4 regions of the Kosakonia sp. YIM B13571 genome follow, and region 4 is predicted to be linked to each of the others. Evidence: predicted binding sites of a transcription regulator. Region 4 holds the regulator's gene; each other region holds the start of a gene.
What was found. Region 4 encodes CRP, which controls carbon source genes, mostly activating them, when cyclic AMP is high. Its sites were predicted from a motif close to ATGTGANNNNNNTCACAT; they were not measured.

Region 1 (3,124 bases), on a different contig from region 4:
TGTAACCTGCCACCGTTTTACCACTGGCTGCCAGTGCCTGGAGTAGCGCGCGGGACGCTACTGTCTTTCCGACAGAAGTGTCTGTACCCGTTACAAAGAAACGCTTAAGCATCACTCAACCCACCGTTGTTCTACGAAAATATAAACCAGGAAAATAATTCAGTGGGGAAAGTCTAAGGTAACTGCCAGGGGGCAAGATTGAGGTAGCGCAATTTTTATGGCAACAGTGTAAAAATGTTACCCCTGCAACAAACGGATAAGTAAAGATCCGTTATACATCGCGTCTTTTACCAGCGCCGCACCGGCCATGGTGCCCTGGTTGGTAAATTGCGTGCTTTCCACGCTAATGTGCTGGCTGTACGCGGGCAACGCCTGCTGGCGAATGCACGCGGCAATGGCGGGGAAAAGAACGTCTGCCGCTTTGCTGAGCGGCGAGCCAATCAGTATTTTTTGCGGATTGAACAAATTCACCATGATGGCAAGAATGCGGCCAATGTTCGCACCCACGCCGCTAATGATATCTTTCGCCAATAAATCGCCCTGCTGCGCAGCCTGGCAGAGCCATTCCACGGTAAGCGGCTTTTGGTGCAGCATCGAACTCATTGACTGGCTCATGCGCAATTGCGCGAGTTCCAGCACACTCTCGACGCTGGCAATGGTTTCGAGGCAACCGTGGTTGCCGCAATAACAGCGTTTGCCATAGGGATCGACCTGCGTGTGACCAATTTCCACCAGACTGCTGCTTCCCGCATGCAATAAGCGCCCGTCGGTAATCACCCCTGCCCCAACGTTGTGATCGATAACCACCTGAATGACATCCCTTGCCCCGCGCGACGCGCCAAACAAGGCTTCAGCCATCGTCCATGCGCTGATGTCATGCTGGACATACACCGGCACGCCAGTGTGCTTTTCCAGCGCTTCACCCAGCGGCATATCTTTGACATCGTCATAAAAGGGCATGCGGTGAACAATACCGTTTTCGGTATCAATAATGCCGGGCATCGTAATCGCGATAGCGGTCAAACGTTCCAGTTTGTTCTGGTGGCGGGTAAAAAAGCGGTCAATATGCAGAATAATGCGATCCAGCAGCGGCAGTTCAGCCACCAGCGGTAACTCAAGGCGGTCTTCCACCACCAGCTTACTGCTAAGGTCACGCAAAGAAAGGAAGATCTCTTCGCGGCTAATGCGCAGAGAAAGGTAGTGCCAGGCTTCGGTCTCGACAACCAGCCCGACCGCCGGACGTCCGCGGCTGCCTGGCTCCTGAATTTCCGTCTCCTGCACGAGGTGGGCTTCAAGCATTTCGCGCACAATTTTCGTAATACTGGCCGGAGCAAGCTGCGCCAGGCGTGAGAGATCGATGCGCGACACCGGGCCAAGCTGATCAATCAGGCGGTACACCGCCCCCGCGTTGGTCTGCTTTATTTGATCAATATGCCCAGGCTGACTATCAGCAACCACCTCTGACTCCCTTATTTTCACGCTTCGAAATAAACGTTCGGCTATGGTGAAACACTTCACTGGTCGCCGTCAAATATTTACCCCGGCGTGTGATTTACAGCACATTTTGCAATGACTTATGCACAAAATTTATCCGTCAACCGCGGCGAACAACTGCTGCTTAAAGCGTGCGGCGGCACTGCCCTGCTCATGATGTTTTGACCAGACTAACCACATTTCCGATACCGCATCTGCTTCAATAATCGGCACCCAGCGCATTTCCGTTAGCTGCACACGCCGGAATGACGCCGGTAAAATCGACACCCCTAACCCGGCCGCCACCAGGCCGATAATGGTCATCGCTTCACCCACTTCCTGCGTAATGGTTGGCGTCAGCTGATAACGGCGCATCAGACCGAGGATCTCGTCATACAAACCTGTACCGACATGGGGATCAAAAAAGACAAACGGTTCCTGCGCCAGCTCGACCAGCGATACCGCCGAGCGCAGTGCTAAAGGATGATCTTTGTGGATCATCGCCAGCAACGGCTCACGCAGAATCACCTCCCAGGCCAGCGTCTCCGGTAACGGCGTGTTACGCATCAGCCCCAAATCCAGCAGGCCTTCATTTAGCGGTGATATCTGTTCGCGGGTGTTGATTTCGCGCGTCTGGATATGCACATCCGGGTAACGCTGACGGAACGACGAGAGCGTGTCGGAGACCGCTTTTATGAACGGTGCGGAGGAGGTAAAACCAATGCGCAGCTCCCCGGTCTCTCCCTGGTGCAAGCGCATGGCGCGGGCGGCAGCTTCATCAACCTGGCTTAAAATTTGTCGGCTATCCGCCAAAAACTGCCGCCCGGCGGGCGTGAGCGACACACTGCGGTTGGTGCGGGCAAGCAAGCGTGCACCGACTTGCTGTTCGAGGATCTGGATTTGCTGGCTTAACGGCGGCTGCGAGATATTCAGCCGCGCCGCCGCATGACCAAAATGCAGCTCCTCGGCGACAGCAATAAAGTAGCGCAAATGCCGCAGTTCGATATTCATATTTAAAACATCTTATTTGAGATTATTAATATATTAGACAGAATATTGTCACTTTCATACCCTTAGCGACGTGGTAAGCCCGTCACCAAAATCACGGGTATAAACGTTAAGGATCTCTAGTGAGTCGTACAACAACCGTTGACACCGGGCCGGCAAGCGTCGTCGACGAAAAACCAGTCTCTTTGCCGGGACACTTTATTAAACGTGGTACTCCCCAATTTATGCGCGTCACACTGGCGCTCTTTTCCGCCGGGCTGGCGACATTCGCCCTGCTGTACTGCGTTCAACCCATTTTGCCGGTGCTGTCCCTGGAATTTGGTGTCTCCCCAGCCAGCAGCAGTATTTCCCTCTCCATTTCCACTGCCATGCTGGCGATTGGTCTGCTGTTTACCGGTCCGCTTTCTGACGCCATCGGGCGAAAAAAAGTGATGGTTACCGCGCTGCTGTTGGCATCGTGCTGCACATTGTTATCAACAATGATGACTAGCTGGCACGGGATCCTGGTGATGCGCGCATTGATTGGTCTATCACTGAGTGGCGTCGCCGCGGTTGGCATGACCTATTTAAGTGAAGAGATCCACCCCAGTTTTGTTGCCTTCTCGATGGGGCTGTATATCAGCGGCAACTCCATTGGTGGGAT
Region 2 (3,124 bases), on a different contig from region 4:
ACGGGGCCGCATAGCCTCTATGTGTGATTCACTTCACACTGTATGTGCAACTTATGAAACTCAAATTAAAAATGCGCGACGTATCGCAAATTTTAACCCAGCAATGCGAGGATAACCGGGAACAAAAACGGCGCGGCCAGCGAGGTGATAATCCCGCAAATCACTAATGCCAGCGAACTGAACGCCCCTTCCTGATAATCCAGCTCGGCGCAGCGCGCGGTACCCAGCGCATGCGAGGCGGTTCCCATCGCCAGCCCGCGTGCCGATTTCGTGGTTATACGCATCAGGTTCAGCAGGGTATGACCGAATACTGCGCCCAATACGCCGACAAAGATCACGCACACTGCGCTGATTGCCGGGATACCGCCAATGCTGCCACCAACCGCCATCGCAATCGGCGTGGTAACGGATTTCGGTAATATCGATGCCGCAATTTCCGGTGTCGCGCCCATCAGCAGCGCAACGGCGGTACCGGAAAACATCGCCACCATGCTGCCGATAAAGCAAATAGTAATAATTGATTTCCAGCGGGCGCGAATCTGATGTAACTGCTCATAGAGCGGAAACGCCAGCGCAACAACGGCAGGTTGCAACAGATCGTTAAGGACCTTACTGCCCTGGAAATAGTGGTCATACGGAATACCCGTCACCAGCAGGATCGGGATAATCACCACCATCGCCACCAACAGCGGGTTGAGCAGCGGCAGCTTGAAACGCGCGGCGAGTTTACGCGCGGCGAAAAAAACCGCCAGCGTCAGCGGTAACGACCACCAGATATACGTCATCATTCTTTACGACCTTTTTGTCCTGCCACTTTACGCTCGCCATGCACCAGATGGGTGCTCCAGCTCACCACCAAAAAGACAATAATTGTGCTCACCGCGCAGGAAACAACAATCGGGCCGAACTGCGCACGCAGCAGGTCGTAATATTGCATGACGCCAACGCCAATGGGTACGAACAGCAGAGCCATGTAACGGATCAAAATAAAGCAGCCCGGATTTACCCATTTGGCAGGCAGAATTTGCAGCGCCAGCAGCACGAACATAATCAGCATGCCGATAATGCTGCCAGGAATGGTAATGGGCAGCAGCGATGAAACAAAAATGCCTGCGTAGAGACAAGCGTAAATAAGCACAAACGCACGAAGATACTGCCAGATAATATTCAGTGAGTTACTCATGGTGAAAGCCCTTGTCGAAACGCATTCATCATACAATTAAAGCAAAAAACGTGCTACTGATCACATCATGAATTATGAGCATACCAAACATTCCATTCAGGAACGTTATGCATTCCCACAAGATTTAGCGCCACACGTAGCCCAAAGTGTAGTGAAGAAAGGCACTTTCCACGCCTGAACAGAGACGCTACTATGGCGCCTCTTTTTTGCGGGGCGATATATGCGTGTATTACTGGCGCCGATGGAAGGCGTGCTCGATTCGCTGGTGCGCGAGCTGCTGACCGAGGTTAACGATTATGATTTGTGCATCACCGAATTCTTACGCGTGGTGGATCAACGCCTGCCGGTAAAATCCTTCTATAAAATCTGCCCTGAGTTGCACCGTCAAAGCCGAACGCCTTCCGGTACGCTGGTGCGTATTCAACTCTTAGGACAATACCCGCAGTGGCTGGCTGAAAATGCCGCGCGCGCGGTTGAGCTGGGCTCCTGGGGGGTTGATCTCAACTGCGGTTGCCCGTCGAAACTGGTCAACGGCAGCGGTGGCGGTGCGACGTTACTCAAAGATCCTGAGCTTATCTATCGTGGTGCAAAAGCGATGCGCGAAGCGGTGCCGTCGCACCTGCCGGTGACGGTAAAAGTGCGTCTTGGCTGGGACAGCCCTGCGCGCGCGTTTGAAATTGCCGATGCGGTACAGCAGGCCGGCGCCAGCGAACTGGCGATACACGGGCGCACCAAAGAAGAGGGTTACAAAGCCGAGTGCATCAATTGGCACGCCATCGGCGAGATCCGTAAGCGGTTAACCATTCCGGTGATTGCCAACGGCGAGATTTGGGACTGGCAAAGTGCACAGGATTGTATGGCCGCCACCGGCTGTGATGCGGTGATGATTGGCCGCGGCGCGCTGAATGTGCCGAATCTGAGTCGGGTGGTGAAATATAACGAACCGCGTATGCCGTGGCCGGAGGTTGTCGCGTTGTTGGCGAAATATTCGCGGCTGGAAAAGCAGGGCGATACCGGCTTGTATCACGTTGCGCGCATCAAACAGTGGCTGGGCTATTTACGCAAAGAATATCTTGAGGCCAGCGAGTTGTTTACTGAGATCCGCACCTATAAACATTCCGACGATATCGCGCAGGCGATCTCTCGCCAGCTCACCTGCGTTTGCGGCTGACGCGAACCGATTACAATATTCATTAACTGAATATATCGTATGATGGCGATCACATTTCACTGGCTGTCTCGTTGTTCGCTTCAATACAGCTAGTTTAAAGTGCGAGCGTGGATTGTTACTGCGCAAGCAGGCGAAACCTGATCATCTGGCAACTGTCGGAGGTCAGGTTTTTTTATTTCCGGGGTCGGAATGAATATCACCAAAATATTAAACAACAATGTCGTGGTGGTGCTGGACGAGCAGCAGCGCGAACAAGTGGTGATGGGCAGGGGAATTGCTTACCAGAAACGTCCCGGCGATCAACTCGATGAGCGCAGTATCGAAAAAGTGTTCGCCTTGCAGAGCGATGAGCTGGTGCGGCGTCTTGGTGAGCTTCTCAGCCAGATCCCGCTGGAGGTAATGACCGCCTGCGATCGCATTATTGAGCTTGCCAAAGCGCGGCTCGGGACGTTGCAGGAGAGTCTCTACATCACGCTGACTGACCACTGTTTTTTTGCCATTGAACGGCAGAAAAAGGGCGCGGTGGTGCGCAATGTGCTGTTGTGGGAGATAAAACGCCTCTACCCGAAAGAGTTTGAACTGGGTCAGCAGGCGCGGGCGATCCTCGCCCAACGTCTTGGTGTGGAGCTGCCGGAAGATGAGGCGGGGTTTATTGCCCTGCATCTGGTGACGGCGCAGTTGAACAGCGAAATGCCTGAAGTGATGCATATCACCAAGGTGATGCAGGAAATTCTGCATATCGTGAAGTATCAGTTGAAACTGGAATACGA
Region 3 (3,124 bases), on a different contig from region 4:
AGCGCGGCATTGATCGGGTTCAGCGTCGCAGGCAGGCTGCTCTTATAATCGCCGTCGAAGTCGACTTTTACTTCAGAGCGATAAGTGAAGGCGTAGCGGTTGTTTTTATCCAGCTCGTAGAGAATACCGGCGTTCCAGCCAAAGCCCCATTCATCACCTTTCAGGTGGGCGATTTGCGTATCGCGGCTAATGCCGCCAGCCTGCGCACCAATCGCGGCAGCCTGTTGCGCGCTCAATTGACCGGATTGCACCAGCCCTGGCAGACCTGCGCCGATGATTTGCGGCAGATCGCCCGCGTAGCGCTCAACTTTCGCTTTGGCGTAAACGGCGTCGAAACCGAGGCCGAAGCTCCAGTGGCTATCCAGACGATACGCGCCGCTCAGGTTGAGGTTCAGCGTTTCGAGGTCGGTTTTACCGCCCATCGAACCGGCGGCGTAGTTGTTGTTGAACTCGGTGGCCAGCCCGTAGTTAGAGGTTACGGACGCGCCCCAGCCAAATTGATCGTTAATCGGTGCGACAAAGTGCAGGTTCGGTATCCACGCGGTTGGAGCAATATTGTCCTGGCTGGCATTGTTGCCAATCGCAGAACGGCCCGTCACGTTAACATCCGGATCGACAAACACCGCACCGCCAGAGAAAGTTGGGCGATCGAACATTGTGATCAGCGCCGGGTTGCGGCTGACGTTGCCCGCATCATCAGCGATGGCACCTTCACCGGAATAAGCTCGGCCAAGGCCAGAGGATGAAAACTCGTTGAGTTGAAAGCCTGCAGACCAGGCCTGGGTAGAAACGATTGCCACTGCGACTGCCAGAGCAGACTTGGTAAACCGGGTTTTCTGGCTCATGACCATAACCTCATTCGAAATCGATTTATTTTTATTCAAACTATGTTACGCGGTGTAACAGGAGCGCGAAGTGTAGGGTCTGAGGTACATCTGAGAAATCAGACCAGTGGCGGAAGTATAGGTCTGACCAGAGGAGATGTTGCAAGTATGTATATAAGTTTTTTCAATTGTGATCTTCGAAACGGGATCTGCTCAGCAAAATTACCCCTGGTGTTAATCAGTCGATTAGCTGATTCTTGTTTTAGATCATTTTTAAGTGTGATTTCGGTCACTTATCACCACTTGCGGAATTAACGACTGGAGCCACATTCCCTCGCGGCGTAAAATATGCGCAACGTTTATTTGGCACCTTGGGTGCGAATTCAGAGGAAATCTACCATGAGTAAATGCAGTGCTGATGAAACCCCGGTTTGCTGCTGTATGGATGTTGGCACCATTATGGACAACTCCGACTGCACCGCCTCTTACAGCCGCGTGTTCACTAACCGCGCCGACGCTGACGAAACTCTGGCTGCGTTGAGCGCCAGAGCTCGCAGCGTGGAATCCGATCCTTGCCAAATCACCTCCACGTTTACAGAAGTAGCCGAAGGTGTGCGCCTGGATATCGATTTTGTCTTCGCTTGTGAAGCCGAAACGCTGATTTTCCAGCTCGGTCTGCGTTAATTATCTCGCCAACGCTCCCGTTCAACGGGAGCGTTTTGTTAAGTATCTCTGTGCCTTAGCTCCCATTTTTTTCTCCCTCCCATTGGCTAAATGTAAAAAATTGGTTAAGACTGTTATCAGGTCAGACCACTTTATGCATCACGCTGTTAACAGGGGAGTGTTATGAAGGCATTACCGCTTGTCACCCGCCAGGGCGACCGCATTGCCATTGTCAGTGGGTTACGTACCCCTTTTGCGCGCCAGGCGACCGTCTTTCACGGCGTGCCGGCCATCGATCTTGGCAAAATGGTGGTGGGAGAGATGCTGGCACGCAGCGAAATTCCCCCCGATGTAATTGAACAACTGGTCTTTGGCCAGGTGGTTCAAATGCCAGAAGCGCCGAATATTGCGCGCGAAATTGTGCTTGGCACCGGCATGAGTGTGCATACCGATGCTTACAGCGTAAGCCGCGCCTGCGCGACCAGCTTCCAGGCGGTGGCGAATGTCACCGAAAGCCTGCTGGCGGGCACCATTCGTGCCGGTATCGCCGGTGGCGCAGACTCCTCTTCAGTGCTGCCGATTGGCGTTAGCAAAAAACTGGCGCGAACGCTGGTGGATGCCAATAAAGCGCGCAGCATGGGGCAAAAACTGAAACTTTTCTCGCGCCTGCGTCTGCGCGATCTGCTGCCGGTTCCTCCGGCGGTGGCGGAATATTCCACCGGCCTGCGCATGGGCGACACCGCGGAACAGATGGCGAAAACGTACGGTATCAGCCGTGAGCAGCAAGATGCGCTGGCACACCGCTCGCACCAGCTTGCCGCACAGGCCTGGGCGGAAGGCAAACTGGCAGAAGAGGTGATGACCGCTTACGCACCGCCGTTTCGTGACCCGGTCGAAAAAGATAACAACGTACGCACAAACTCAAGCCTGGCGGATTATGCCAAACTGCGCCCGGCGTTTGATCGCCAACACGGCACGGTGACGGCGGCCAACAGTACGCCGCTTACCGATGGCGCAGCGGCGGTGATCCTGATGACAGAATCCCGCGCCAAAGAACTGGGGTTAGTGCCACTGGGATACCTGCGCAGCTACGCGTTTACCGCGATTGATGTGCGTGAAGATATGTTACTTGGCCCGGCGTGGGCAACGCCGTTAGCGCTGGAGCGCGCCGGATTATCAATGGCGGATTTAACCCTGCTTGATATGCATGAAGCCTTTGCTGCGCAAACGCTGAGCAACCTGAAGCTGATGGCCAGCGAGCGTTTTGCCCGCGAGGTGCTGGGACGTTCTCAGGCAACTGGCGAAGTGGATGACAGTAAATTTAACGTGCTTGGCGGCTCTATCGCTTATGGGCATCCGTTTGCCGCTACCGGCGCGCGTATGATCACGCAGACCCTGCATGAGCTGCACCGTCGTGGCGGCGGTTTTGGGCTGGTGACGGCCTGCGCAGCAGGCGGTCTGGGTGCTGCAATGGTTCTGGAGGCAGAGTAATGACCACAACATCGGCATTTACCCTTAGTGTGCGTCCCGACAATGTTGCAGTGGTCGCTATTGATGTACCGAACGAGAAGATGAACACGCTGAAAGCGGAGTTCGCAACGGACGTTCGCGCCATTCTCAAGCAGATCCGCGATAAC
Region 4 (3,124 bases):
GCAAGGGTTCCCGCCGCCCGGTGGACAATGCGAACGCGCGTTGCGCCATAACCGTTTTGCGTGACAAACATCACCGTCATCATGATCCAGTAGGGTTTCGGTAAATGCAGGGCGCTGCCCATCAGGCTGGCGATGCTGAGCATTACGCTTATCCGCGCGGCATTACGCAGCGCTGCGGATTTCAGTGATAAATAACTTTTCAGGGCTGGCAAAAGGGGTAAGCGCCGCTGCTTTTCCGCCATCAGATCGCGGGCATAGAGCGGGCGCTGAGTGCGCAAGACGCGAGCGATACGGCTAAAATGCCAGGCGCAGAATTGCCCGACCGGGTTATCCGGGTGCTGGCGGGCGATTTTTTCCAGCGCGCCGATCTGCTTATCCATGTTGAAGCGAGTAGGGTAGCGATGGTAGAGAATGTCATCAGCCAGGATGCGCAAGCGAGCGGCGACCGTCTGCGCATTCCAGCGGATCACCTGCTCGGCGTGGGTTTGTTCCACCAGTTTTTGCACTTCTTCCGGCTGGTGCAAACTCACCGAAATGTGCTCTTGTAGATCCAGCGCTACCTGGAAAACCCGCAGTAGCCGTTTGTAATCGTTGTGCTTATTGGCGGCCAGCATATGCAGCTGTTGATAGCTCTGGCTTATCATATCCACCGCCTTTTGCTGGCGGGCGAGCAACGGCGGCAGCGCTTTTTCCGGGTCGGCGTGCTGCGTCAGCAGGCTGTATTTCGCCTCGCAGTAATCCGCCAGTTGCCGGTAGAGCAGGCTGAGAGATTCGCGCAGTGGTTGCTCTCGCCACATCCAGAACCAGAACCAGTTGAACAGCCCGTACCACAGCGTGCCCAGCGCATAGATAAGCAGCGGCTCCCATACCGGCATATTACCGGCAAGGCTGAGCGTAAAGATGGCGGCAATGAGCGAAGCCGGGAGCAGGCGACCGTGCAGCGCGCTAATTTCGGCGGTCACGCCTAAAACCAGCGTCAGCCCAGTGAGGATCAACGGCAATGGAAGATCTTTCGCCAGCAATAATTGAACCGCCAGGCTGCTGCCAGCAAACAAGCTTCCGCCAATGATCAGGCGCTTGAAAAAACGTTTATGTGGCGTATCAAGCCCGGCGATGTTGCAGCAGGCGGGAACGAGGGAAAACAGCAGACCTTGTTGCAGATGGCCGGTAACCAGACCAATGGCCACAGGCAAACATAACACCAGCGTCTGTCGCAGTGCGTAGTTGATTTCGGGATGATAAATCAGCCTGCGCCACATGAGGGAAGAAAAACGACGCAGCGCGTAAGCTGCGCCGTTTTACAGATTAACGCGTTCCGTATACGACGATGGTTTTACCGTGGGCGGAGATCAGATTCTGATCTTCGAGCATTTTGAGAATGCGGCCCACTGTTTCACGGGAACAACCGACGATCTGACCAATTTCCTGGCGAGTAATTTTAATTTGCATGCCGTCCGGGTGGGTCATTGCGTCTGGCTGTTTCGCCAGATTTAATAGCGTTTGCGCGATACGGCCGGTTACGTCAAGGAAGGCAAGGTTGCCCACTTTTTCTGAAGTGACCTGCAGGCGACGCGCCATTTGTGAGGAAAGACGCATCAGGATATCCGGGTTAACCTGGATTAACTGACGGAATTTTTTGTAGGAGATTTCAGCCACTTCACAAGCAGTTTTAGCGCGTACCCATGCACTGCGCTCCTGACCCTCTTCGAACAGGCCCAGTTCACCGATAAAATCTCCCTGGTTCAGGTAAGAGAGGATCATCTCTTTACCTTCTTCATCCTTGATCAGCACTGCCACTGAGCCTTTAACGATGTAATACAGCGTTTCCGCTTTTTCACCCTGGTGAATCAGCGTGCTCTTCGACGGGTACTTATGAATGTGGCAATGAGACAAGAACCATTCAAGCGTCGGGTCTGTTTGTGGTTTGCCAAGCACCATGCGCGATTATCCTCTGTTATAAGCTGTCTCAGACACAGGATGAGCCCCTACGTCTGGGGTTGCAATCTAAGCTTCCCGCATCCTGGGAAGCGGACCGTCAGCGTCATCTGCGGTCTCTAAAGTATGATGTCATGCATACATGCGTAACATCCATTTATCTCTGTAGCATCCAGAGTGTTTTAGCATAGCTTTTACCGCCTGTCTCCTGGTGTCTCGCTTCAGCATGACGCAGGTCGCCTTCCGTTGCGAGTTTTGTTATGTACGCGTAATCTGTAAAGAAAATTGCCACTCCGGAGTGAAGAAAATGCAGGCACGTGTGAAATGGGTTGAAGGGTTAACGTTCCTTGGTGAGTCCGCATCGGGTCACCAAATCCTGATGGACGGCAACTCCGGCGACAAAGCGCCAAGCCCGATGGAAATGGTGCTGATGGCGGCGGGCGGATGCAGTGCCATCGATGTGGTTTCTATTTTGCAAAAAGGGCGTCATGACGTGACCGACTGCGAAGTGAAGCTGACCTCAGAGCGTCGCGAAGAAGCGCCGCGCCTGTTTACCCACATCAATTTGCACTTTATCGTCACCGGAAAAGATCTGAAGGATGCGGCGGTTTCCCGCGCGGTGGATTTATCCGCGGAGAAGTATTGCTCCGTGGCCTTGATGCTCGAAAAAGCGGTGAACATCACCCACTCTTACGAAGTTATCGAAGCCTGATGCGAAAAGCCCGGCGGCGCGTTGCTTACCGGGCTTTCTACATTATTTGATCTTTTTGCCTTCCATCAGCCGTTGCACCAGCGGCGTCATAATCAACTCCATCGCCAGCCCCATTTTCCCGCCAGGCACCACCAGCGTATCCATATGCGAGATAAACGAGCCTTGCAGCATCGCCAGTAACCACGGGTAATCAATCCCTTCCAGATTACGGAAGTGGATCACCACAAAACTCTCGTCAAGCGAGGGAATGCCTTTCGCCGCAAAGGGATTGGAGGTATCCACCGTTGGCACGCGCTGGAAGTTGATGTGCGTACGGGAAAACTGCGGCGTAATAAAATTGATGTAATCCTCCATCGAGCGCACGACAGAATCCATCACCGCTTCACGCGAATGCCCGCGCTCGCTGGTATCGCGGACAAGCTTTTGAATCCATTCCAGATTGACGATCGGCACTACGCCCACCAGCAAATCCACATG

Region 1: mlc (sugar metabolism global transcriptional regulator Mlc) is a predicted target of CRP. The motif match lies at 1,546-1,563, and genes of this name have one in related genera.
Region 2: ACFX4O_RS08755 (CidA/LrgA family protein) is a predicted target of CRP. The motif match lies at 1,232-1,249, and genes of this name have one in related genera.
Region 3: ACFX4O_RS17530 (YfcZ/YiiS family protein) is a predicted target of CRP. The motif match lies at 1,102-1,119, and genes of this name have one in related genera.

Annotation. Positions count from the first base shown of each region.
Region 1 is NZ_JBHZPL010000002.1:258,235-261,358, reverse strand. It holds gene bioD (dethiobiotin synthase) at 1-112, opposite strand, end outside; gene mlc (sugar metabolism global transcriptional regulator Mlc) at 238-1,458, opposite strand; gene ACFX4O_RS06350 (LysR family transcriptional regulator) at 1,588-2,484, opposite strand; gene ACFX4O_RS06345 (MFS transporter) at 2,604-3,124, shown strand, end outside.
Region 2 is NZ_JBHZPL010000003.1:65,709-68,832, forward strand. It holds gene ACFX4O_RS08750 (CidB/LrgB family autolysis modulator) at 93-788, opposite strand; gene ACFX4O_RS08755 (CidA/LrgA family protein) at 785-1,183, opposite strand; gene dusC (tRNA dihydrouridine(16) synthase DusC) at 1,404-2,354, shown strand; gene bglG (transcriptional antiterminator BglG) at 2,544-3,124, shown strand, end outside.
Region 3 is NZ_JBHZPL010000008.1:34,790-37,913, forward strand. It holds gene fadL (long-chain fatty acid transporter FadL) at 1-845, opposite strand, end outside; gene ACFX4O_RS17530 (YfcZ/YiiS family protein) at 1,224-1,508, shown strand; gene fadI (acetyl-CoA C-acyltransferase FadI) at 1,671-2,978, shown strand; gene fadJ (fatty acid oxidation complex subunit alpha FadJ) at 2,978-3,124, shown strand, end outside.
Region 4 is NZ_JBHZPL010000004.1:25,775-28,898, reverse strand. It holds gene ACFX4O_RS11725 (YccS/YhfK family putative transporter) at 1-1,259, opposite strand, end outside; gene crp (cAMP-activated global transcriptional regulator CRP) at 1,306-1,938, opposite strand; gene ACFX4O_RS11715 (OsmC family protein) at 2,243-2,647, shown strand; gene ACFX4O_RS11710 (phosphoribulokinase) at 2,690-3,124, opposite strand, start outside.